2 linked regions of the Paraglaciecola sp. L3A3 genome follow. The protein of the gene in region 2 interacts with the protein of the main gene of each other region in a pairwise test. Links are inferred from orthologs where the notes say so. Each region holds a gene or a part of one and is shown on either strand. Other genes may lie near its edges. The genes, in order: GQR87_RS15850 and lepA.

Evidence for each region.
Region 1: the proteins of lepA (region 2) and GQR87_RS15850 interact in binary tests that used the Escherichia coli proteins (3 or more experiments, as listed by UniProt). The link is inferred for Paraglaciecola sp. L3A3 from one-to-one orthologs.

What each region holds. Positions count from the first base shown.
Region 1 is NZ_CP047023.1:3,811,717-3,823,310, reverse strand. The notes cover bases 5,753-8,738. They hold GQR87_RS15850 (zinc transporter ZntB), read right to left. Parts: upstream 7,740-8,738; coding sequence 6,765-7,739; downstream 5,753-6,764. Other genes in these bases: GQR87_RS15840 (deoxyribodipyrimidine photo-lyase), read right to left, coding at 8,692-8,738; GQR87_RS15845 (mechanosensitive ion channel family protein), read right to left, coding at 7,742-8,623; GQR87_RS15855 (phospholipase A), read left to right, coding at 5,808-6,770. Outside these bases: GQR87_RS15880 (TonB-dependent receptor), read left to right, coding at 1-2,563; GQR87_RS15875 (hypothetical protein), read left to right, coding at 2,577-2,735; GQR87_RS15870 (hypothetical protein), read left to right, coding at 2,732-3,466; GQR87_RS22590 (prepilin-type N-terminal cleavage/methylation domain-containing protein), read right to left, coding at 3,766-4,269; GQR87_RS15860 (hypothetical protein), read right to left, coding at 4,547-5,635; more of GQR87_RS15840, read right to left, coding at 8,739-10,119; GQR87_RS15835 (diguanylate cyclase), read right to left, coding at 10,295-11,594. UniProt on the Escherichia coli protein: Zinc transporter. Acts as a Zn(2+):proton symporter, which likely mediates zinc ion uptake. Purified ZntB reconstituted in liposomes also binds and transports Cd(2+), Ni(2+) and Co(2+).
Region 2 is NZ_CP047023.1:3,433,276-3,444,796, reverse strand. Bases 8,267-11,179 are described here. They hold lepA (translation elongation factor 4), read left to right. Parts: upstream 8,267-8,781; coding sequence 8,782-10,578; downstream 10,579-11,179. Other genes in these bases: lepB (signal peptidase I), read left to right, coding at 10,580-11,179; GQR87_RS14245 (SoxR reducing system RseC family protein), read left to right, coding at 8,267-8,605. In the rest of the region: GQR87_RS14295 (helix-turn-helix transcriptional regulator), read left to right, coding at 1-434; GQR87_RS14290 (peptidylprolyl isomerase), read right to left, coding at 522-1,007; tRNA-modifying protein YgfZ, read right to left, coding at 1,043-1,972; GQR87_RS14280 (succinate dehydrogenase assembly factor 2), read left to right, coding at 2,144-2,395; GQR87_RS14275 (protein YgfX), read left to right, coding at 2,382-2,822; GQR87_RS14270 (MaoC/PaaZ C-terminal domain-containing protein), read left to right, coding at 2,825-3,739; nadB (L-aspartate oxidase), read right to left, coding at 3,732-5,330; RNA polymerase sigma factor RpoE, read left to right, coding at 5,835-6,416; GQR87_RS14255 (sigma-E factor negative regulatory protein), read left to right, coding at 6,480-7,085; GQR87_RS14250 (MucB/RseB C-terminal domain-containing protein), read left to right, coding at 7,105-8,109; more of GQR87_RS14245, read left to right, coding at 8,117-8,266; more of lepB, read left to right, coding at 11,180-11,488; rnc (ribonuclease III), read left to right, coding at 11,489-11,521. UniProt on the Escherichia coli protein: Required for accurate and efficient protein synthesis under certain stress conditions. May act as a fidelity factor of the translation reaction, by catalyzing a one-codon backward translocation of tRNAs on improperly translocated ribosomes.

The sequences.
Region 1 (11,594 bases), 380 kb from region 2 along the record:
AATCCCAGTGTCTAACGATATCGAAAGCATCACAGTTAAAGGGCAAAAGTTGTCCCGTATTAAATCTTTAGACATGAAACGTGAGTCGCCTATGCTGATGGATGCGTTATCAGCGGATAACTTGGGGCGTTTACCTGATAAAAATGCTGCTGAATCTTTAAATAGATTGCCTGGTGTGTCTATTTTGATTGAAAAAGGCGAAGGTCGATTTGCTTCTATTCGTGGTATTCGTCCAGATTGGAACCGAGTCACTATAAATGGTTTTGAGACCGCGTCTCCAGAAAAAGATGGCAGTGGTCGCGCCATGCCACTTGATGTTCTTGGAGGAGAACTATTACAAACTGTAGAGGTTTACAAAGCTAAAACTGCAGATATGGACGGGGAAGGCATTGGTGGAACCGTTAACATCACTACTAAAAGACCACTAAATAACGAGGAATTGGCAGTTACGGCTAATCTTAGATACGGGTTTGAAAGTGCTGATCAGGCTAACCCCTATTACGAAGAAGAGAGTCCTTATAATGCAGATATTTCGGCTTCTGGTAAATTAAGTGAAAATATAGGTTGGAACATTGGCTTGTCGACCTCTAGTCGTCAGTATTTAGCGCAAGGTATTTATCAAGATGATTGGGCTGAAGTCAATGGCATCGCATTCCCTGAGCAAAGCAAAAATAATTATTATGTGGTTGGCCGTGAACGTAATACTGCTATAGCTGGTTTAGAGTTTAAAGCGACAGATACAACCAATATTTTAGTCCAAGGTTTTTATAGCAAATTTGAAGAATTCCAACATAGAAACCGTTTTCGTCAAGGTGTTGAGCAAGATGCAGATTTAATCGATAGTGTTGTTGGCGATACGGTTAATGTACTGCAAGGTGGCACTTTTATCCGCGCTGATTTACGCCGCGAAGATATTGATAAAGAAGTCTTAAATTTAAATTTAAGTGCCGAGACAACATTAGATAATTGGCTATTTAGCTATGGTATGAATATTAGCCAAAGTGAACTTGACGAGCCAAACTCTGTTTGGGATTTCCGTCAAGATACCGCGCAAGATCTAGGGCCAGACAGTTTTACGCTTAACAACAATGGTGTAATTGAATTTACAGAAGGGGGCTTACAACATAACTTGCCTGCAAATTTGCGCTTTAATGAAGTGTCTTACCAAAATGATCACGCGGAGCAGGATATATTCTCGGCCAAATTTGATGGAAGCTATTTTTATCAGTTAGCGGGTTACTCAGCGTCACTAAAATTTGGTTTGAAATATTCAAATAATGAAAAAACCTTTGATTTCACCAATAATGAATATGACGTAGTACGTAATAACCTGTCAGGTTTTAATGTTACTGACGGTGGCTTTTCTAACGATGTGAATGGTCAACCAAGAGCCAATGTGTGGTTTGATTTAACGGCTTTAAACTCTCTGTTTAATACATCTCCTGAATTATTCTCAGCTAATGAAAATAACGCTTTGTTTGCTGCTCAATCTGACAGAAAAGTTGAAGAAACCAACACAGCTGTTTATGTAATGAACACTATCGAATTGGATGATTTACAGATTATTGCAGGTCTTCGTTTTGAACAAACAGATGTGACTTCTGTTGCTAATCAGCTTACAGATGCCGGCTTTAATCAAGTTAGTATTTCGGGTGATAACAATGTGTTATTACCTTCACTTATTGCTAATTATCATTTTGCTGACAACTTGATTGGTCGTGCTTCTTACACAACTAATTTAGGTCGTCCAAATTACAGTGATATTAGTGCATCGTCGTCATTTGGTATGGATGCAGAAGGTGATGCCATCCTGAATATTGGTAACCCAGATTTAGAGCCCTATACTGCTGATAATTATGATTTAGCCATTGAATGGTACCCCTTTGAAGACAGTATTGTTTCTGCTGCATGGTTCAATAAAAAGATTGATAACATCATTATTAATGATGAACAAACAGTGGCGGGGGGAGTTTATCAAGGTATCGATTATGATGTGGATGAGCTAATTGTTCGTACCAAACGTAACGCTGATACGGCAGATGTAACTGGCCTTGAATTTAATGTACAACATCAATTTTCTAGTTTACCTAAACCATTTGACGGCTTGGGGGCAACCTATTCTTATACCAGCATCGATGCCGAGTTTTTTGATAGCGAAATAGGCGATTCACGTAAGTTAGAAGATCAGCCAGAAGAAATTCAAAGTTTTACACTTTTCTTTGAAAATACAGCTTTATATCTTGGTTTAACTTACAACTATAATGCTTCGTTCTTGACTGATACTAATGACTTAAGTGATTTGAGTGATGACGCAGACCAAGGTGAATTTGGCCGTTGGGATTTCCGCGCATCGTATAATGTAAATGACAATTTCACAGTCTATTTTGATGCCAATAACATTAATGATGAACCCACTACTGAATTCCAAGGTGGTAACCAAGCTTGGAACACAGAATACGAATACGTAGGTAAAACTTATTACATAGGTTGTTACCTATCAAATGTAATATTTAGTTTTATATTGCTGGAGCCCTTGTTTTACGCAAGGGCTTTTTATTTTTAATAAGGAGAACTGCATGATAATTAGGTTTGTTTCACTCATTTTTATTTCTAGTATTTATTCTGCAAATGCAGCTAATGCTCAAAATACATTGCTCGCAGAAACTCTACAAAGCATACAAACGTTCGATGCTAGGCAAGGTGTCGCTGTTGATGAAATCACTTCTACGCTGTGAATAGTTTTAGGATCACAAAACATCAAAAATCCGATGGTAAGGCTATATTGCAGTGGGATGGGGGGTCTGATGAGACGGGGCCGCTTATACATTTAGACAGTGGCATGGTTTGGCAGGGAAAATTGTATGCTTCGCATTCAAATTATCCTAATTGGCCAATGACAAGTTCAGTGGAAGTATGGGATACCCAAACCCTAGAACATATTGATTCTCACAGTTTTGGTAGCGAATTGGGCTCATTTACTTGGTTAGACAGATACGATGGTTATTGGTGGGGTGGTTTTGCCAATTACGATAAGGTTCAAAAAGGTCAGGCACAAGCTTATGGTTTAACTATGAATACTCAAGTGGTGAAAATGGATGATAATTTTCAAATTTTGAGTAAGTGGACCATTCCTACTGCTGTGCTTAAGCGTTTTTCACCTATGAGTAACTCAGGTGGAAGCTTGGGCCCAGATGGATACTTTTATTTAACGGGTCATGATTTACCAGAAATTTATGTGATGGCCTTACCTGAATTTGGCAGTGAATTAACTTGGATTGATACTATTGAAGCTCCTGAAATTCATGGCCAAGGCATTGCCTGGGATCGTTCAGAGCAAGGGCGGATTTTATGGGGGATCCGTAAGAAAGACCGCATAGTTTTTAAAATGGGGGTACCAAATATCTCAACTGTAGATACACGCCAAGAGCAAGGCTTGCTTAGAATCTCTGATTTTAATAAACAGTAATAAAATTTGATTAGCTATAAGCGTTGAAATAAAAATTAAACATATATTAAAATAGTGCTGTTATAGGTCAAATGGAATAATTGGCAATAACATTCAAAGGGAATAAATGCATATTCATTTGGGGTTAAATCGTCATCTTACTAGATGACGAAATTTTTATGGATAGAAAGGCTGATTTTCGTACGTAATAGCTGGCTATTGTTAGACTTTCTAACGCAGTTAGGCGCAAAAAGAGCGTTATTGAGAGGTTCGGTTTATCCTAGGCTCAGGTTCAATAGTTACGAAAACATTGCTAAACTTCAGCAATTCGTTAATACAGAGTCAATTACGGGTTTGGTATTTTGAGCCACAGACTGGCGATAGCGTAAATAACATTGTTGAACGTTTCCTGCATCTTCATTAATACTGCCATGCCAATAAACCCATGCGCCTGAATAAGTGCTTTCGCGACTGTGCCATTCTTTGTCACGCACTCCGTTAGCCCAATCACCTTCGTCAAAGTTTATCGCAGCACTAATGCCATTCTGATTCGCGGCGGGGTAACCATAAACCACTTCAATTTTTTCTCCACTGATTGTGATTTCAGCAGATGCTAGTTTTTCCACCCCTTCTATTACTGACTTGCTGTATATCAGACTAGAAGTCGTCTCGATTACACCTTTCAAACTTGTAGAAGAAGCAATGATTGCTTCGGAACGAAAATCTATAAATTTGGGAGCTGCAACCACAGCTAAAATACCTAGAATGACAATCACAATGATCAGTTCTATCAGGGTAAAACCATTTTTATTATTCTGAAACATTGATAAAAATCCTTAATTTCTTTAACTACAGGTGTTATTTTAATTATTGTTATTAACCTGCACAAATAGCCAAGATAAAAAAGGCAAAAGGTGCACTTAAATATACGATTGCATTTTTAACATATTTTTTAACTTATTGTAAAATATAATATATTTTGGCAATTAATTGAATTATTTGATAAACATCAAATTAGGGAGGTATTTATACCGATGAAGTTGTTAAGGGGATTAGATTGATAATTAGCCGTTTAGGCAAAACTCTTCCGCTCATTACTATTTATGGACCTAGAGAGCTTGATTTTAATCTACTAATTTCTTGTTGAGCTTGTTTTAGTTCATTTTCCATCTCTTGTCGGGCGTCTATCATTTCGTTGGCTATCATGGCTAAATATTTAAACTCGGCAAAACCTTGTTTTCTTTCATCTATGTGCCTGTATTCACGTTTACATCGATAGAAAAACATCACAAAAGTAGCGAAGGCTTTTTGTAAAGTAATAAAACTTTTGACCAACAATATGATTAAAGCGGTGAGAGTGGCGGCCATAATGACAAAGCTAGTTCGTTCAATTTTATGTTCTTCCTCGGCGATCATATTGGTAATGTTTGTATCTATTAGGTTGATCTTCGTTTCGATAGAATGAGCTTGATGACGAAATTCACCTTGTAAGCCTGAGTTGTGGTCTAAACCTATGGTTTGTTGGATTTTTACCAGTTGTAGGAATTTTTGTTGATAATTATCTAAAAGTTTTTGTTGTGTTTGAGTGCTTTTATTAGCATTTTTTAATGCTGCGCTTATTGCCTGATAAACGTCTATTTCTTGTTGCACGTAACGCATATCTTTCCGTAACAAAAAGTCTTTTTCGTGACGCCTGAGTTGCAGTAATAATAAATGTAGATAGGTTTGATTATCGACTCTTAAGTATTCTTCTAATTGATGTGTACTTTGTCGAAACTCACCTTGATAACCACTGTTTTCATCTAGTCCTATATCTTTGTGTAAATAGACTAACTCTTTGAATAAACGTGTGTAGTTGGAAAATTTTTGTTGTGCATCAATAAACATTGCAGTGTTTTTCTGCGAGTAGTCAAAAAAAGTTTGTAGTTGGCTGGCTGCTTGTTTGAACTGCTCAGCTGTTTGACTAAATTTATCGAGATATTGACTATCTTTACGCAATAAAAAATCTTTTTCGTGACGTCTAAGTTGTAATAGATGATTGTTTAATTGTAAAAGTAAGCGGCTATGGTTATTTAATTGTATTAAGCGATGGGTGTTATATATCTGATTCGCAGCCAAGATTGACATGCCAAAAATACACACCAGCATAATCACAATCAGCCGAGTTTTAATAGAACCTTTATTTTTCATGCAAATAGCCTAGAAATATACATCACACTTTAGCTTGCCATACTTATATGAATATTTTGTGACCATAGGGCTTGGAATACTTGCAATGTATTAGTATCTAGGCAGAATCAGTGCTGGTTATGTTTTTGGAATATTATTGATGTCTTACAGGCTACTTTTATGCTGTTTTTTTATGCCCAGTTTAGTGTTGGCTCAACAAGATGCAGCTCCAACTGAATCAGAAAAAAGTAATATTGATGCCTGTTTATTGGTAGCAGTGATGAATGCTCGTCCCGATCAAACTGTGGGAGAGTTAAAAGAAAAGTGTGCAGGTAAGAAAACCAATAGGGTGAAAAAACGTCATGTGTTAGAACAAGAGGCTGCACAAAACCCTTTTGCTATCTTGCCCCATAGGCCGAATTATTTATTGCCTTTGACATTGTCAAGCATTAGGCGAGAACCTTATGCGGGGGTTTCTGTTGGCCCTGAGTTAGATAATTTAGAAGCGAAATTTCAGGTTTCACTAAAATACTTGGCTTGGGAAAATTTTATTTTTAACGATTTGGATATGTCATTTGCCTTTACTGCTACCAGTTGGTGGCAATCTTATAATAATGATATTTCGGCTCCCTTTCGTGAAACTAATTACGAACCAGAGTTACTCTTTACTTACAATCATTCTTGGTCTTTGTTGAGCTTACCTGTTGAGCAAACCTCTTTGTCTTTTAATCATCAATCGAATGGCCAAACAGGTTTGTTATCTAGGAGTTGGAATCGAATTATCGCTAGTGTGATTTTTGCCCATACCAATAATGTGACATGGGGAATAAGGGGCTGGTATCGAATACCTGAAGAGGAAAAACTCGACCCTATGGCACCAGAAGGTGACGATAATCCCTTTATCGAAAGGTATTTAGGTTACGGTGAATTGGGTGGGTTGTGGAGCATTTCAGATAAACATTCTTTAGAGTTTATGTTTCGCAATAATCTACGCAATGATAACAGAGGGGCCGTGCAACTTGGCTGGTCTTTCCCAATCAACGGCAAGTTACAAGGTTACGTAGAATATTTTAATGGTTATGGTGAAAGTTTGATTTACTTTGATCAACATACCCAAAGTATTGGTTTAGGCTTTAAATTAACTAACTGGTTATAACCATTTTTTCCATACCATGATGACAGTCGCGATTAATGCGACTGCTATCATGCCTCCCACTAAATTGATAAATGAACTGGGCTCTTCTGTGCCAGGAAGTCCAGCGACATTCATTCCAAATACCCCGGTTAAAAATGACAGGGGTAAAAATATTGCGGTCACTAAAGACAGCACGTACATTCGCATGCCTTGTAATTCAGCAATTCTATTTCGCAGTTCGTCTTGTAGAACCATAGCCCGTTCTCTTGCTAAGTCGAGCTCTTCAACATAGCGACTCATTCTGTCGGTTTGGTCTCGTAAATCAAAGGCTTGCTCTTGACTAAGAGATTTATGAAAACGATAAATCGCGTCTAGTGCATCTCTTTGCGGGGCTAGGTAACGTCGTAGCGAGGCTGATTTTCTGCGTACTAATGATAGTTTCATCCTGTCTTGTTGCTCAATGCCTTCGTCAGACTCAAAACTGGTTAACTCTTCATCTAATTCGTCGACGGTTTCACTGATCCTGTTAGCAATTTTGGTGATGATATCTACCACCAGATCCATAGGACTTTGCGGAATAATATTTTGTGCTATTTCATCTTTTACATCTTGTACAGAAAGTAATCTACGGTCTTTTCTTCGGGCTGAAATGAGCCTATTTTTGGTCACCCACAATCGTAATGACACCATATCTTCTGGATCAGTATTGGGGTTGCGATTAATGCCCCTAAGGTAAATCAACATACCTTCGCCAAACTGTAAGGCTTTAGGACGAGTTTCAGTGGTACACAGGGCATCAATGATTTCATTTTGTACGCCTAGCTGCGATAAACAATCTTCGGCATCGTGGGCGTCCGCTTGGACATGCACCCAACTAAAATTTTCTTCCTTGCTTATGTTGAGTAAACTTTGCATATCTAGCTGTTTGGCGGGGTCATTAGAGCTAAGGTTTAATGCCCATAACAAGGCTTCATGCTGGGGATTATTCATATTTATTCAGCCTCTTTAATTTGATTTTGAGGTGTCTTGATGAGTTGTAATTTGCCGTCAATATGTATATCTCTTTGTGGGTAGGCAATGACAATATTATGTTGGTTAAATAACTCATCAATTCTAAAACGAATATTACTTTTGACTAAACGTATGTCGCCTTCAACATGTGCGTTCAGCCAAAAATAACTGACAAACATCAAGGAATTGTCGCCAAAATCGTCAAAAATGACTTTAGGTGACGGAGTAGACATGACTTCAGGTTGTTCATTAATACTTTGTGCGATTAATTTTTCAACTAATCGAACCGGTGATCCATAAGCTACGCCAACGGATAATGTAGAACGTGTTTTAGTGTCAATCAAGGTCCAGTTAATCACAGTGTTTTCTAATAATTTGCTGTTTGGAATTAACATATGTACACCGTCGGTACGCCTGACACGGGTAGAACGAGTGTTGATTTCTTCTACTATACCTTTAGCACTTTCTACTTCTAAAAAGTCGCCAATTTTAATGGGTCGCTCCCATATCAAAATCCAACCACTAATAAAGTTATTAATGATGTTTTGTGCGCCGAAACCAAAACCAATAGCAATCGCCCCAGACAAAAAGGCAAATGCTGTGATCGGCACATTAAGAAAATCTAAAATGGTAATAGACATCAATATAATGACTAATACAGACGCGACTCGTTTGACTAAATGCACTAGGTCAGGGTTGGCGCCATTTTTGATTAATTTTTTAACTATGATGCGAGTGATTTTTTTGGTCAGCCAGATGCCCAAAAAAATCAAAATAGGTGAAATTAATAATTCACCTAAAGTGAAATCATGCTCTAAAAGAGTAAATAGCTTAAAGTTGAGTAAATCGGTAATTTGTTGCATTTAGTAATAGTAACCATACAGCTAATCGAATTTTCTCATCATGCCTTCTAATAGAGCCTTTGCCAATTTTATTTAATTGGCTGTAGATACTGCTTAGATAGACTCAAGGTATCCAGGGCTCGCTGTCTGGTTGTTTTTAAGTCAGCTATAGGTCGAGGATAGGTTGTGCCTAAACTGACATTGGCTTGGCGTAATATATCTACACTGGCGTCCCAAGGATTATGGATATACTTATTCGGTAGTTGGGACAGTTCAGGACAAAACTGGCGCACATATTCTCCCTCGGTATCGAATTTCTGCCCTTGGGTGACAGGGTTGAAAATTCGGAAGTAGGGCGCAGCATCTGCACCTGTGCCTGCGACCCACTGCCAACTGGCACTGTTAGCGGCTAAATCTGCATCTAATAAACAATCCCAAAACCATTTGGCACCTTGACGCCAATCTACTAATAAATTTTTAACCAAAAACGACGCCACCAACATACGCACTCGATTATGCATAGTGCCGGTTTGCCATAACTCGCGCATACCTGCATCTATGATAGGAATACCAGTTTGTCCTTGTTGCCAAGCTTTTAATGCTGGTGGATCGGTGCGCCATTGAAAATATTCAAACTTTTTGCTGAAGTTTTGTTCTGGTAGTGTGGGGAAGTGATAAAGCAAATAATAAGAAAATTCACGCCAGCCTAGTTCGCTTAAATAACAATCTAAGCCAATATTCTCAGTATTGCCATTTAACGCATGAATACCTGCATACCAAATCTGGTTGGGGGATATCTCACCAAAATGTAAGTGCGCAGATAATTGAGAAGTCCCTGTCACACTGGGCATATCTCTTTTGGCCTTATAATGATGAGCTCCATCAGGCAAAAAGGTTTTCAATTTTTCTGACGCGCCTTGTTCCCCAGGTTGCCACATTTTTTGAATTTGCAGATCCCAAGGTATATCAGGTAATAAATTTAATGTCTCTATGCCAATATCATCTGCTTTATTATATTTAATGTTTAAACTGGCAGGGGCAGCAATAGGCATTCTTGGGTTCGGCTGTGATAAACAACCATTACGGTAGTAAGGGGTAAATACCTTGTAAGGTGTTTGGTCTTTTTTGAGAACTTGCCAAGGTTCCCAAAGCAAAGATGCATTAAAACTTTTTACTGCAACGCCTAAGTCTACTAAGGCTTGCTTAATCGCTGTGTCGCGTTTTATTTGCCAAGGTTCGTAACAACGATTCCATACCACAGAGGTAATATTGTGCTTTTTCACCCAAGCTAAAATAATCTGCTGAGCATCACCAGACTGGCAGTGCAGTTGATTATCAAGTGAATGATTTAGTGAAGTTAATGAATGATGTAACCACCATTTCGACGCGCCACCTAACTGATATGCTGCAGGGCAAGTTTTATCATCAATATATAAAGGCAGCACACTGCCTTGTTCGGCCGCGTAATTGAGGGCTGGATTGTCTCGTAAACGTAAATCTTGTCTAAACCAAACCAATGTCGTGTAGCTGATAATGAGAGTCCTTATGCTAAATTCAGGTTAATTAGTGACATAAACATGAGCTCAAAACATAATGAATCATCACTAAAGAAACTAATACGTAACACATAGGGTAAACGATCAGTTTTTGACAGCTTTAACTAAGTGATAAAACTCATTTAAGTTAGTTAGCTTATTTTATTGTAATTTCCACTCGATTACGGCCTGTATTTTTTGCTTTATATAGCGCTCGGTCTGCTACATTTAACTCAAATTCTAAATTGCTATTTGCATTTGCTTTAGACACACTTGCGCCAATACTTACGGTGATTTGAAAACTAGCTTCGGGTGCTACATCAAATACTAAATCAGCGATGCTAGTTCTTAAACGTTGGCAAATATCCATAGCTTGTTTGTTGTCTTGCAGTAAAATACAGAACGTAAATTCTTCTCCACCATAGCGACTGTAACAGTCTTCTTGTCTGAAAAAAACAGAGAAACACTCCGCTACTTTTATCAGAACCTTATCGCCTGTTTCATGTCCATAAGTATCATTAATTTGTTTAAAATTATCTATGTCCAATAAACCTGTCAATATCGTTTGTTGTGCGCGAACTGCTCGACTAATTTGTTGTTCGGCCTGTTCTAAAAAGCTTCTTCTATTAGGAAGTTTGGTTAATACGTCTTGATAGGCAAAACGATAAAGTTGCTTGTTGGCGTCATGTAATTCTTGGGTTCTGACTCGTACTAATTCTTCTAAATTAGACTTCAGCTCCTTTAGGTTTTGGTTATGTGTCTCGAGTTGTTGTGCGCTGTATATTTCATTAGTTACATCACGTTCGATAGCGGCAAAGTGCGTGACTTCACCGTACTTGTTTTTAAGGGGGAAGATATTTAAACTAAGCCAATAAGGATGCCCCGTTTTTGTATAATTGCGTAAGGTAGACGAGATACTTTGTCGGTTTTGTAGTGCTAAACTAATACGTTTTAATTCATCCTTGTCGGTCTCTTTTCCCTGTAAAATTCTTGGGGTTTCACCAATTGCTTCTTCTCGGCTAAAGCCTGTTAGTTTTTCAAAAGCATCATTAACATAAATAATACGTGGGCCTAGAGGTGTTGTTATATCATCCGCCTCGGTGACAATAATAATATCTTCGGCATTGTCGGCAATTGATTGAAAAGAAAAGGAGCTCTTTTTGTCAGTAATATCGTTAAAGGTCACCACAATAAAATTATTTTTGTCGTCTTCAGCTAATTCAGGGTAGGCATTAACCATAAGCCAAGAGGGTTTTTCTTGCTTACCGTCTATAACCCCTAAAACCACATTGTGTATTGGGTTTTTAAAACGTTTAACTTGAGATACTGGAAATTGTTCATTTATTAATGGACGATTGGCTTCGTCAAGAAACCGCCATTGTGGATCATAAGCGTCGCGGCCGATAATTTGTTCATAGGTAAGTCTTAAGAGCTGTAGTGCCGTTGGATTGGCATAT
Region 2 (11,521 bases):
CCAATCATCAATCCTTAGAGACTCCTCTACAAGATGAAGACTTTGAACAACTTTATCATACCAATACAGGTGACACGGTTGGTTTAACAAAAGCAGATTCTAATCAACCGACCATAAAAAATAGAGAGTTAGTTGATAAGGCCATAAGTTACATTAAGGCAAACTTTAATAAAGAAATTGAGTTAGCTGCAATTGCGCATTATACAAAAGTGAGTGATTCTTATTTAATCAGAACCTTTAAAAAAGTGACAGGTAAAACCATTAATCAATATATTACTTGTTATCGTTTGCAACGAGCTCAGCAATTATTAAAAAATCATTCAGTGGTTGAAACGTCTCACGCTGTTGGCTTTAAAAATGCTAGTTATTTCAGTACTGTCTTTAAAAAACATACAGGTTTAAGCCCTTTACATTATCAACAAAAATTACATTAACGTTAAATCACTTTACTATTTATTGGATTTTTTAAGGGGTAATAAGTGCCTATTAGGTATTAGGCACTTATGATTTTATGCTTTATTTTAGTGCGTGTGGCCACAACCACCTTCGGAATGTGGATGGCCATGTACGAGTTCTTCTTCTGTTGCTTCTCTTACTTCTAATACTTCTACATCAAAGTTAAGTGTTAAACCTGATAGGGGATGATTTCCATCCACTACCACTTCATCTTCGGTAACATCAACTATCATTACTGATTGTTCACCGTCATCAGTGGTCGCTCTAAAAGTCATGCCTGGTGTGACATCCATATCTTCAAACATAGATTTAGGCACAGTTTGTACCAATTCATCATGACGAACTCCGTAAGCCATTTCAGGTGGAATATCGATAACAAATTTATCACCTACACTTTTACCTTCTAATTCATTTTCTAAACCTTGAATAAGAAAATGACTACCTTGCAGAAAAACCATTGGTTCACGCTCTTTAGATGAGTCAATTTGTGTGCCATCTGCTGAGCAAACAGTAAAGTGGATTGTTGCAACGGTTTTGTTAGATATATTCATAATTTTCCAAAAGTTTTAAAATGACTAAATTGTGCCTAAGTTAATTCATAGGGTAAAGGTTGAGTGGTAAATAATACGTCAGTATTGGACTTGAGTCTAAATTCTGTGTGAGTTTCTGTATCATTAGACAACACCGCAAATGTCCAAGTTAATTTACCATTTGTGGCACTTCGCAAAATTTTACCACCAGGACGCCAGTTTCCTTCAATTTGATATTCAATCAGCTCGCCATCTAATGGCATGTTGGTGGTCGGTGAGGTGAGGATAAACCCTGCTTTTTTGTTACGACCTAAATATTTAGTTCGAGCAATAACTTCTTGCCCCATGTAACAACCTTTCTCAAAATCTATCGCCCCAAGTGTCTGTAAGTTAAGCATTTGAGGCACAAATTCATTAGAGCTTTGCTGACGAATATCTGCCAGTCCTGCTTTAATTTCATCTATTTCCCATAATTCAGCACTGTCAGTTGATGGAGATGTAAATTGTGTAGTGGCATTTGTTGGTTGTAGCACTAAATAACGTTTGGCAGTTTTATCAACACATAATACTAAACCTTGTTCACTACTTAGGGTGGCTAAGTTTTGTTTAGGCAAGTCACCAAAAAATTGGCTAATAGTTTGTTCCATTTTTTCCCCACAGCCACCAATTAGCTGCCAATTTGGGGTTTGGTCGGTGATTTCCACTTTGGCAAATACGCCATATTTGTTTAGTTCAGCTAAGGATTTTTCTAATACGGATTGGTGAGGTAGCAATAAAATAGAGTCTTGCCAGCTAAGGGTGTAAAACACACTCCATATCTTGCCTTTAAAATCACAATGACAAGACAATAATGCATTATCTGCTTGAAGTTTGTTGATATCAGCGGTTACTTGACCTTGTAGATATTTAACCCTTTCCTCACCACTTAACTGGATAACCCCTTTGTTAGATATTTGGGTTATATATTCATTATTTGACGCTGACATATTTGATTCTCTATTTGCCTTTGGTTGAATGTTATTTATATGGGGTAATAGTTTACTTTCCCAAGGAAAGAGCTGAAAAGAACTAATTATACCTGCTATTATGTTGGCATATAAAATATCTGAGATAATTATCTTATCTTGGTAAGAAATGTTTTTGGTTTGAGGTTTACTATGTTCGATAAAAAAAGGTATGGGCGATTAAAATGGGCATGTCGTCGAGGGATGTTAGAACTAGATGTATTATTTATACCTTTTGCTGAAACTGGTTTTTTGCAACTGTCAGATGAAGAGCAGTTGATTTTTGAACGTTTACTCACGTTTGATGATCCCGATTTGTATGCTTGGTTTATGGGCCATCAAGCTTGCAACGATCCTGTTATCAAAGGAATGATTGAGCATATATTGAGTCGTGTCAAAGTATAGAATTGAGTTTTCCTCGTCACGTCTAGAAAGGATACTTGTTAGTGTCCTTGCTATTTTATTTGTGCTTTCAATTTGGAGTTGGAAACCACAAATTATTGTTTGGCAATGGTTAATCCAAAGTGTTTTATCCATCATAGTTGTGCTGAGTTTTTTTTATTTGTCTCGGCAGTTAAAAAATAAAAAAATACCGTCGGTGACCTTTAGCCAAGATGGACAATGGATCGAAGTAGGGCAATTAGAACAAAGTAGTTGGCTAATCAGTGGGCAATCTCGTATGACTAGCTTAGTTTTATTTTTAAAGTTAAGTTCAGTGGTGAATGCAAACGATGCTAAATGGTTACTTATTTATCATGATCAGGTATCAGAACAAAATTATCGACGTTTGTGCCGAGCTATTATTTTTCAGCAACAAAAAATGGTTAATTAGTAATGAATCCCCATGCGATACAAACTGTTGAATTAGAAAAGGCATCGAATATTAAATTATTGATGCTTAAGTTTTTGTTCAAAAAAGCGAATAAAACCACCCCCATAAAGTTACCTAGAACAGAATTTTGTCTGCCAGATATTTGTATACAAAGTAACAAAGTAGCTTTGTTTCAGAAGGTGGTTAATTGGCAAGGAGAACACTTACATCCTTGTTATATTCATACTTTAGCTTTTCCTCTACATTTACAATTATTGTTACAGCCTGAATTTCCTTTTCCTTTGTTGGGTTTAGTGCATGTAGAAAATAGTATTCAGCAATATAGGCCTATTGAGCTTAGCGAAAACCTTGAATTAACCTGTCGTTTAGCTGATTTAACCGCGCACCACAAAGGTTGGTTGTTCTCGGTTATTACCGACTGTACTAGCAATGATGAATTGGTTTGGAGTAGCGTAAGCGTGAATTTATATCGCACTAAACATCAAATTCAAGTGGATGAGATCGCTAAAAAGCCTGTCCCAGAATTTTCTGTTGATAGCTTGACTGTAGATTGGAATTTAGCGACAAATTTAGGCCGTTTATATGCTAAATCTTCCGGTGATTATAATCCGATTCATTTAGCTAAATGGTCTGCTAAATTATTTGGTTTTCAACAACATATTATTCACGGTATGTGGACTAAATCACGGTGTTTATCTGAATTACAAAAGCAGTATCCTGCGGCTTTCGCTAAGGCGTTTTCAGTGCAAGTAGGGTTTAAGTTACCTTTGTTTTTACCTGGAAAAGTGTCTATGTTGCAAACAAGTACAAGTAACAAAAGTAAGGGTGAAATTGACTTTAAAGTGCAGACGCAAATTAATCAGAATGAATCGAGCCCACATTTGATAGGCTCAATTCAATTTACTGATATTATTTAGTTAAAGGACCAATAATGGTCGGTTGGGGATCATCAACTTGATAGGGGTAATCAACATTGAAATGTAATCCTCTGCTTTCTTTGCGTTCACGGGCACATTCAACTATCAACTCTGCGACTGTGAGTAGATTACGCAATTCAAGTAAGTTATTACTGACTTTAAAGTTAGAATAGTATTCGTTAACTTCTTGTTTTAATAGGTTGATCCTATGATGAGCGCGCTCTAGTCTTTTATTAGTACGAACAATCCCTACATAATCCCACATGAATAGCCTTAATTCGTGCCAGTTATGTTGAATAATCACTTCTTCATCTGAATCACTTACCTGACTTTCGTCCCATTCTTCAATTGGCTCCTGCTGGTAGTCTTTAGCCAAATTTGCCTTTATATATTCAGCAGCTGAATGGGCATAAACAATACATTCTAATAATGAATTACTGGCCATTCTGTTTGCGCCATGTAAACCTGTATAAGCGACTTCACCAATAGCAAATAAATTTTGTAAGTCGGTTTTGGCGAATTTATCGGTGACCACACCTCCACAACTATAGTGGGCTGCTGGTACTACAGGGATTGGATCTCTAGTGATATCAATGCCTAATGCGCGGCATTTACGATAAATATTAGGAAAGTGTTTAACAATAAAGTCGCTAGGTTTGTGACTTATATCAAGGTACATACAATCAGCGCCTAAACGTTTCATCTCAAAATCAATGGCTCTAGCGACTATATCTCTTGGCGCTAAATCACTTCTTTCATCAAATTTATGCATGAAAGGCGTGCCATCTGGGTGACATAATTTAGCACCTTCGCCTCTTAATGCTTCAGAAATTAAAAAGTTTCGCGCTTCTGGATGGTATAAACAAGTGGGGTGAAATTGATTAAATTCCATGTTGCCGACTCGACAGCCTGCGCGCCATGCCATCGCAATACCATCACCGCTGGAAACATCTGGGTTAGATGTATATTGATAAACTTTACTTGCACCGCCAGTGGCTAGGGTTACAAATTGACTGCGAATTATTTCAACTTTTTCTTTTTTTCTGTTCCAAACATAAGCACCCAGTAACAAATCTTTTTGGGTTTTACTCTTAATTAAGTCAATAGCGTTATACCGCTGAAACAGATGAATGTTAGGATGTTGTTTAACCGCTTCTATTAATGTGACTTGTACAGCAGCACCTGTTGCATCAGCTGAATGTAAAATGCGTCTATGGCTATGACCGCCTTCTCTTGTTAAGTGAAATTTGGACTCGCCATTACCATCTTTCTCTTGATCGAAAGGCATACCAAAATCAATTAACCATTCCATACAAGCCTTAGCTTGAGACGCGGTAAATCGAACCGCCTCTTCATTACATAGACCATCACCAGCAAGTAATGTGTCAGATACATGGTATTCAATAGAGTCATTTTCATCGAAAACTGCGGCTATGCCACCTTGGGCATATTTTGTCGAGCCTTCAGAAAGCTCACTTTTACTTAATACAATTACCTGACAATTGTCTGCAATTTTAAGTGCGAGGCTCAGTCCAGCTGCGCCGCTGCCAATGATGAGTACGTCACATTGGTGTTCAATAGTTGAGTGCATAATGTAAACTAGTCAAATAATGAGTCGATTGTTAGGCCATACTAATTTACGCTACGCAAATATCAATGTATTTAATTGCCTATAATATGCGAAAATTCATTGGGGCTGTTGAACTTCTCTAGATGTTTTACAGCGAGTTGTGCGGTATTTATACAATGAAGCGCGATTGTGGTGTAGTTGTTCGACATGAATGAGTGCTGAGGCAGTAGAAATGCCGCACAAACGCTGCCCGAAGGGTTCGTCCTAAACGCTTTTTACTCTTTGTTGCTGATTTTTGACTTAATCCATTAGGCCTGTAAACCAGCGCCGCGATTAAAAAGCGTTTAGTTAGAACAAAATTTATACAGAAAAGATCAACAGTCCCAAATGTTAGGGTGGTTATTTTACCTTTTTATATGTTTGTTGAAAAAAGATCATTATTTATCGAACTTTTTTTAATATGGTTAGTCAATATTAGTGCTTGCATGAGCTGTAGTATATTTTCGTAAAGGAGTAATAGCTCGAATGAGCGAGCAGTTAACAGATCAACAAATTGTTGAACGAGTACAAAGAGGTGACAAAAACGCATACGGGCTGTTAGTTGTTAAGTATCAGCATAAAGTATCGTATTTAGTTTCTCGGTATGTAAAAAATTCAGGCGATGTAGCCGATGTGGCACAAGAAGCATTTATAAAAGCATATAAAGCTTTACCCAATTTTAGAGGTGATAGCGCATTTTATACTTGGCTATACAGGATCGCAGTAAATAGTGCTAAAAATTATTTGGTTTCTCAAGGGAGGAAACCACCGGCAAATGATATTGACGCCGATGAAGCGGATTTTTATGATGGCAGCGATGCATTAAAAGAAAATAATTCGCCAGAAAAAAGTTTAATGTCAGAACAAATGGAAAAGCTATTGTTTGAGGCAATGGATAAATTACCCGAAGATTTACGAATGGCTATTAGCTTACGTGAGTTAGAAGGATTGAGTTATGAAGAGATAGCTGAAGTTATGGATTGCCCTGTAGGTACTGTAAGATCAAGAATTTTCAGGGCTCGTGATGCGTTAGATAAAGTGATTCAACCTTTGCTTATGAACGACTAAGTTTAAGTTGATAAATCTATTATTTATCAGAAATAAGAACTAAATTAGCGGGAACCATATTGTATGTCGCAAAAATTTGAAAATTTATCAGCTTTTATTGATGGTGAAGTATCATCAGATAATGTTGTTGACGCTGTTAAACGTGATGCCGATTTGATGCAAAAATGGAAAAATTACCATCTAATTCGTGATGGTTTACGTCAAGAGCTACCAACAGAGTTGAACTTCGATATTGCAGCTAAAGTGGCTCAAGCTTTAGAATCAGAACCCGCAATTTTAGCCCCTAAGAAAACATGGCGAGATATTCCATTGATTGGCAATGTGATACCCTTTGCTAAGCAGGGGGGACAGATGGCAGTTGCTGCATCTGTTGCTGTAGCTATGATTTTAGGGGTGCAACATATGAATCAAACTGAGGTTGAACAACCTTTCAGTGCTGCAGCGCCAATTTTAGGTATTAATGGTGGCTTATCACCTGTTAGTTTTGATGCTACTCGTTCTTTACCGCAAACGGATACTGCAGAACAAAAACGTCGAATTCATGCTTATATACTTGATCATAAACAGCAAATGCGTTTTAAAACATTTGAAGTCACTGCAACACCCACTGCAGAAGATACTATTAATGAAGAGGCAGTGCCTGAAGTTGTTGAAAATATCCCTGAATAGAAGATACAGCAGAACCTTAATGGTTCTGCTATCTGGCCTAGTTTTTCCTAGCTATACCTTTGCTCAAGAAGAGCAAACTCTCATAGAACCAGCACAATCTTCTGACGTTCAGTATGTTGCAGAACAATATACTGATGATAGTGCCGAAGCCTGGTTACATAAAATGTCTCGGGCTGTGCAATCTCTTAATTATTCAATCTCATTTGTTTTACTGAAACCCGGTGTTGACTCTCAACCTTACCTCTGGCGCCATGGAATAAATGCAGATGGCATTGAAATGGAGCAGTTGAATTTACTGAATGGGCCGGGTAAAGAAATCGTACGAATTGGCAATAAAGTCAGCTATTTTGAACCCAATGTGCCCCCATATAGTTTGATTTCGTCAGCTATTAATGGACCATTTCCTAGTGAATTTTTTCAACATCCAGAAAAGCTATTTACTGGATATGATTTTGTGATGGTCGGGAGAAGTCGTGTTTCTGGCCGTGCTGCTCAGCAAATCAGAATAATTAGTAAAGACCAAACAAGGTATGGTTTGAATGTTTGGTTAGACCAAGAGACTGGTCTATTACTGAAATTAAATATGTTTAATCTAAAGAACCAATTGCTAGAGCAAATTCAAGTGACGGGCCTCGAAGTAACTGAAGAACTGGCCCCTTTTTTTGCAAAAATTGAAACCTCTATGTTGCCAGCGGCTGTCAGTTTAGGTCAAAACCAGTTGACCCGTTCTCCGTGGAAAATTGGTTATATCCCTGTTGGTATGGAATTAGTGAAAAGAGAACTTAGACGTTTGTCTATCACTGGTCAAGTTGTTGAATATGTATTGTTAAGCGATGGTTTAGTGGATGTTTCCGTTTATATTGAAGAGCGGAGTAATGATACCTTAATGGATAATGTGGTAGGGAAAAGTCAATCTGATACTTTCTTTACCTTACAAAAAGGCCCATTAAACATCACTATTATCGGAAAGTTACCTGCATCGACTGCCAGTTCTATTGCTGCTTCAATCGTAAGAGGAGAATAATCCTTTTATGTTAGAAGAAATAGGCGTAGTAAGTAATATTGAAAACCAAACGGGGGCACAAGTTATCTGGGTTGAAACACAAATTAAATCTACTTGTGGTAGTTGTGAGGCCCAGTCAAATTGTGGAACGGGTGCTATCGCTAAAGTATTTGCTAATAAACGTGAATCAATTAAGTTTCAATATGATGGTGCCATTGATATTGGGCAAGAAGTTAAATTAGGTATTGCTGAAGAGAGTGTACTGAAAGCCTCTATTTTAGTTTATATATTACCTTTGTTAGTGTTGATATTTTCTGCTGTGATTGCACAAAGTGTATTACCAATAATTGGCTTAACAGCAGAAATTTGGCTGATAATAGTGGCGTTTAGTATGGCAGGGGTTACTTATAAATTGATCCATATTTATATGAACAAACAAAGTTGCGATAAATTCCAGCCTAAAATCCTCTCAGTTATACCTCTAGAGTCCCAGAATATTCATTTTAAACAAGTGTAAATTTAAGTTTCTGCAATAAAACAGCTAATGATTGGTTTTCTGTGTCGCAAAGTGGCTGATAAAACTGTAAAATCGCCGCCTATTTAATCATTTTGTTCCCCGAGTTATTTGATCAGTAGGCGTTATTGGTTTTGGTGGTGGGAAAGCAAACACACTTGGTAATTTTCTAAAACTTTATGCAACACAAGCACATACGAAATTTTTCTATTATTGCTCATATCGATCACGGTAAATCTACTCTTTCAGATCGCTTAATTCAACACTGTGGCGGACTTACCGCTAGAGAAATGTCAGAACAAGTTCTCGACTCTATGGATATTGAAAAAGAGCGCGGGATCACAATTAAAGCTCAGAGTGTCACTTTGGATTATAAAGCCAAAGATGGTGAAACGTATCAGCTGAACTTTATCGACACTCCAGGCCACGTAGATTTTTCTTACGAAGTCTCCCGTTCATTAGCTGCTTGTGAAGGTGCATTATTAGTTGTTGACGCCGGACAAGGAGTAGAAGCACAAACTTTAGCAAACTGTTACACCGCCATTGATATGGATATGGAAGTGGTACCTATTCTGAACAAGATTGATTTACCTCAGGCTGAGCCAGATCGTGTAGCAGAAGAAATTGAAGACATAGTAGGCATTGATGCTATGGATGCTGTGCGGTGTTCAGCTAAAACAGGTATTGGTATCGAAGATGTTTTGGAGGTGATTGTTCGTCAAGTTCCTCCTCCAGAAGGCGAAATTGATGCGCCATTAAAAGCATTGATTGTAGATTCATGGTTTGATAATTATCAAGGTGTTGTCTCACTTGTGCGCATTATGCAAGGTGAGTTACGCAAAAACGAAAAGATAAAAATCATGTCCACAGGTGGTATACACCAAGCTGATAAGGTTGGTATTTTTACTCCCAAAGCAAAAGACACAGGTATTTTAAGAGCTGGCGAAGTAGGATTTATTATTGCTGGAATTAAAGAAATTCATGGCGCGCCAGTAGGGGATACAATCACCTTAGCTAGGGATCCAGCGGTAGAACCTTTGCCTGGATTCAAAAAAGTTAAACCGCAAGTTTATGCGGGTATGTTCCCTATCAGTTCTGATGACTACGAAGATTTTCGTGATGCTTTAGCCAAATTAAGTCTGAACGATGCTTCGTTATTTTTTGAACCAGAAAGTTCTTCTGCCTTAGGTTTTGGCTTTCGTATTGGTTTCCTCGGCATGTTACACATGGAAATTATTCAAGAACGTTTAGAGCGTGAATACGATTTAGACCTGATTACCACTGCGCCTACTGTTGTTTACGAAGTAGAAACTAAAAGTGGTGAGGTTATCTATGTAGATAATCCTTCTAAACTTCCTGCAGTTAATGATATTGAAGAAATTCGCGAACCTATAGTTGAAGCTCATATTTTAGTGCCCCAAGAATTTTTAGGTAATGTGATTACCTTGTGTGTTGAAAAACGTGGCATGCAAACTAATATGACATATCACGGCAAACAAGTGGCTGTCAGTTATGATCTACCTATGGCTGAAGTTGTGATGGATTTCTTTGATAGATTAAAGTCCACAAGCCGTGGGTTTGCTTCCCTAGACTATAATTTCAAGCGTTTCCAAGCTGCTGAAATGTCTCGTTTGGATATTCTAATTAATACCGAGCGTGTTGATGCCTTAGCTATGATCACCCATAAAGATAATGCTGTGACTCGTGGTAGACAACTGGTTGAAAAACTTAAAGAGCTTATTCCAAGACAAATGTTTGATATTGCTATTCAAGCAGCGATCGGGAATCAAATTATTGCCCGTAGTACCATTAAACAGTTACGTAAAAATGTAATCGCTAAATGTTATGGTGGCGATATTAGTCGTAAGAAAAAGCTGTTACAGAAACAAAAGGACGGTAAAAAACGTATGAAGTCTGTTGGTAACGTAGAACTACCTCAAGAAGCATTTTTAGCATTACTTAAGGTAGGAAAATAATATGGCGAATTATTTCTCAATTTTTTTAGTAATTTTGACTGTTGCCTCAGGCATCATTTGGTTAGTGGATAGTTTATTGTTTGCGCAGAAACGTCGTGACCGTATGGCTATTGCCAGTAGTGCTTCAGGTACTTCTTCTGCCTTAGAGCAAGATGCTGAACTACCTTGGTTAGTGGATACAGCGCAACAGATATTTCCTGTGATTGCTTTTGTATTGGTATTACGTTCGTTTTTGTATGAACCTTTTCAAATTCCATCAGGCTCTATGATGCCTACCTTATTGGTGGGGGATTTTATCTTAGTTGAGAAATACGCATATGGTTTGAAAGATCCAGTCATGCGTAAGAAATTTGTAGACTTAGGTGCGCCAGAACGTGGTGATGTTGTGGTATTTAAGTACCCCGTTAATCCTTCATTAGACTATATTAAACGTGTTGTTGGGTTACCTGGTGATACTGTAATTTATCGTGATAAACAAATTAGTATCAAGCCTGCCTGTGATTCAGTAGAAAACTGTTTACCAATAAAAAAAGTAGATTTGAAGTTTGAAAATCGTGGGGAAGTATTCCAACAATTTGCACCTCTTGAGAAATATACAGAAAAACTAGGTGAAATAAGCCACCAAATTTATCGAACCGCCAGTCGAAGTAATCCTAGTAGTCGTTATTATCAACAGCCTGGTACACAGGTCGATGAATGGATAGTACCTGAAGGTCATTATTTTGTAATGGGAGATAATCGTGATAACAGTGAAGATGGCCGTTTTTGGGGGTTTGTACCTGACGATAATCTAGTAGGTAAAGCCGTCGCTATTTGGATCAGTTTTGAATTTGAACGTGCAGAAGACAGCTGGTTACCAAGTTGGGTACCGACAGATATAAGATTTGAACGAGTGGGCGGCATTATATAAATGCAAATTGTTGACCCTTATTTACCCTTATAT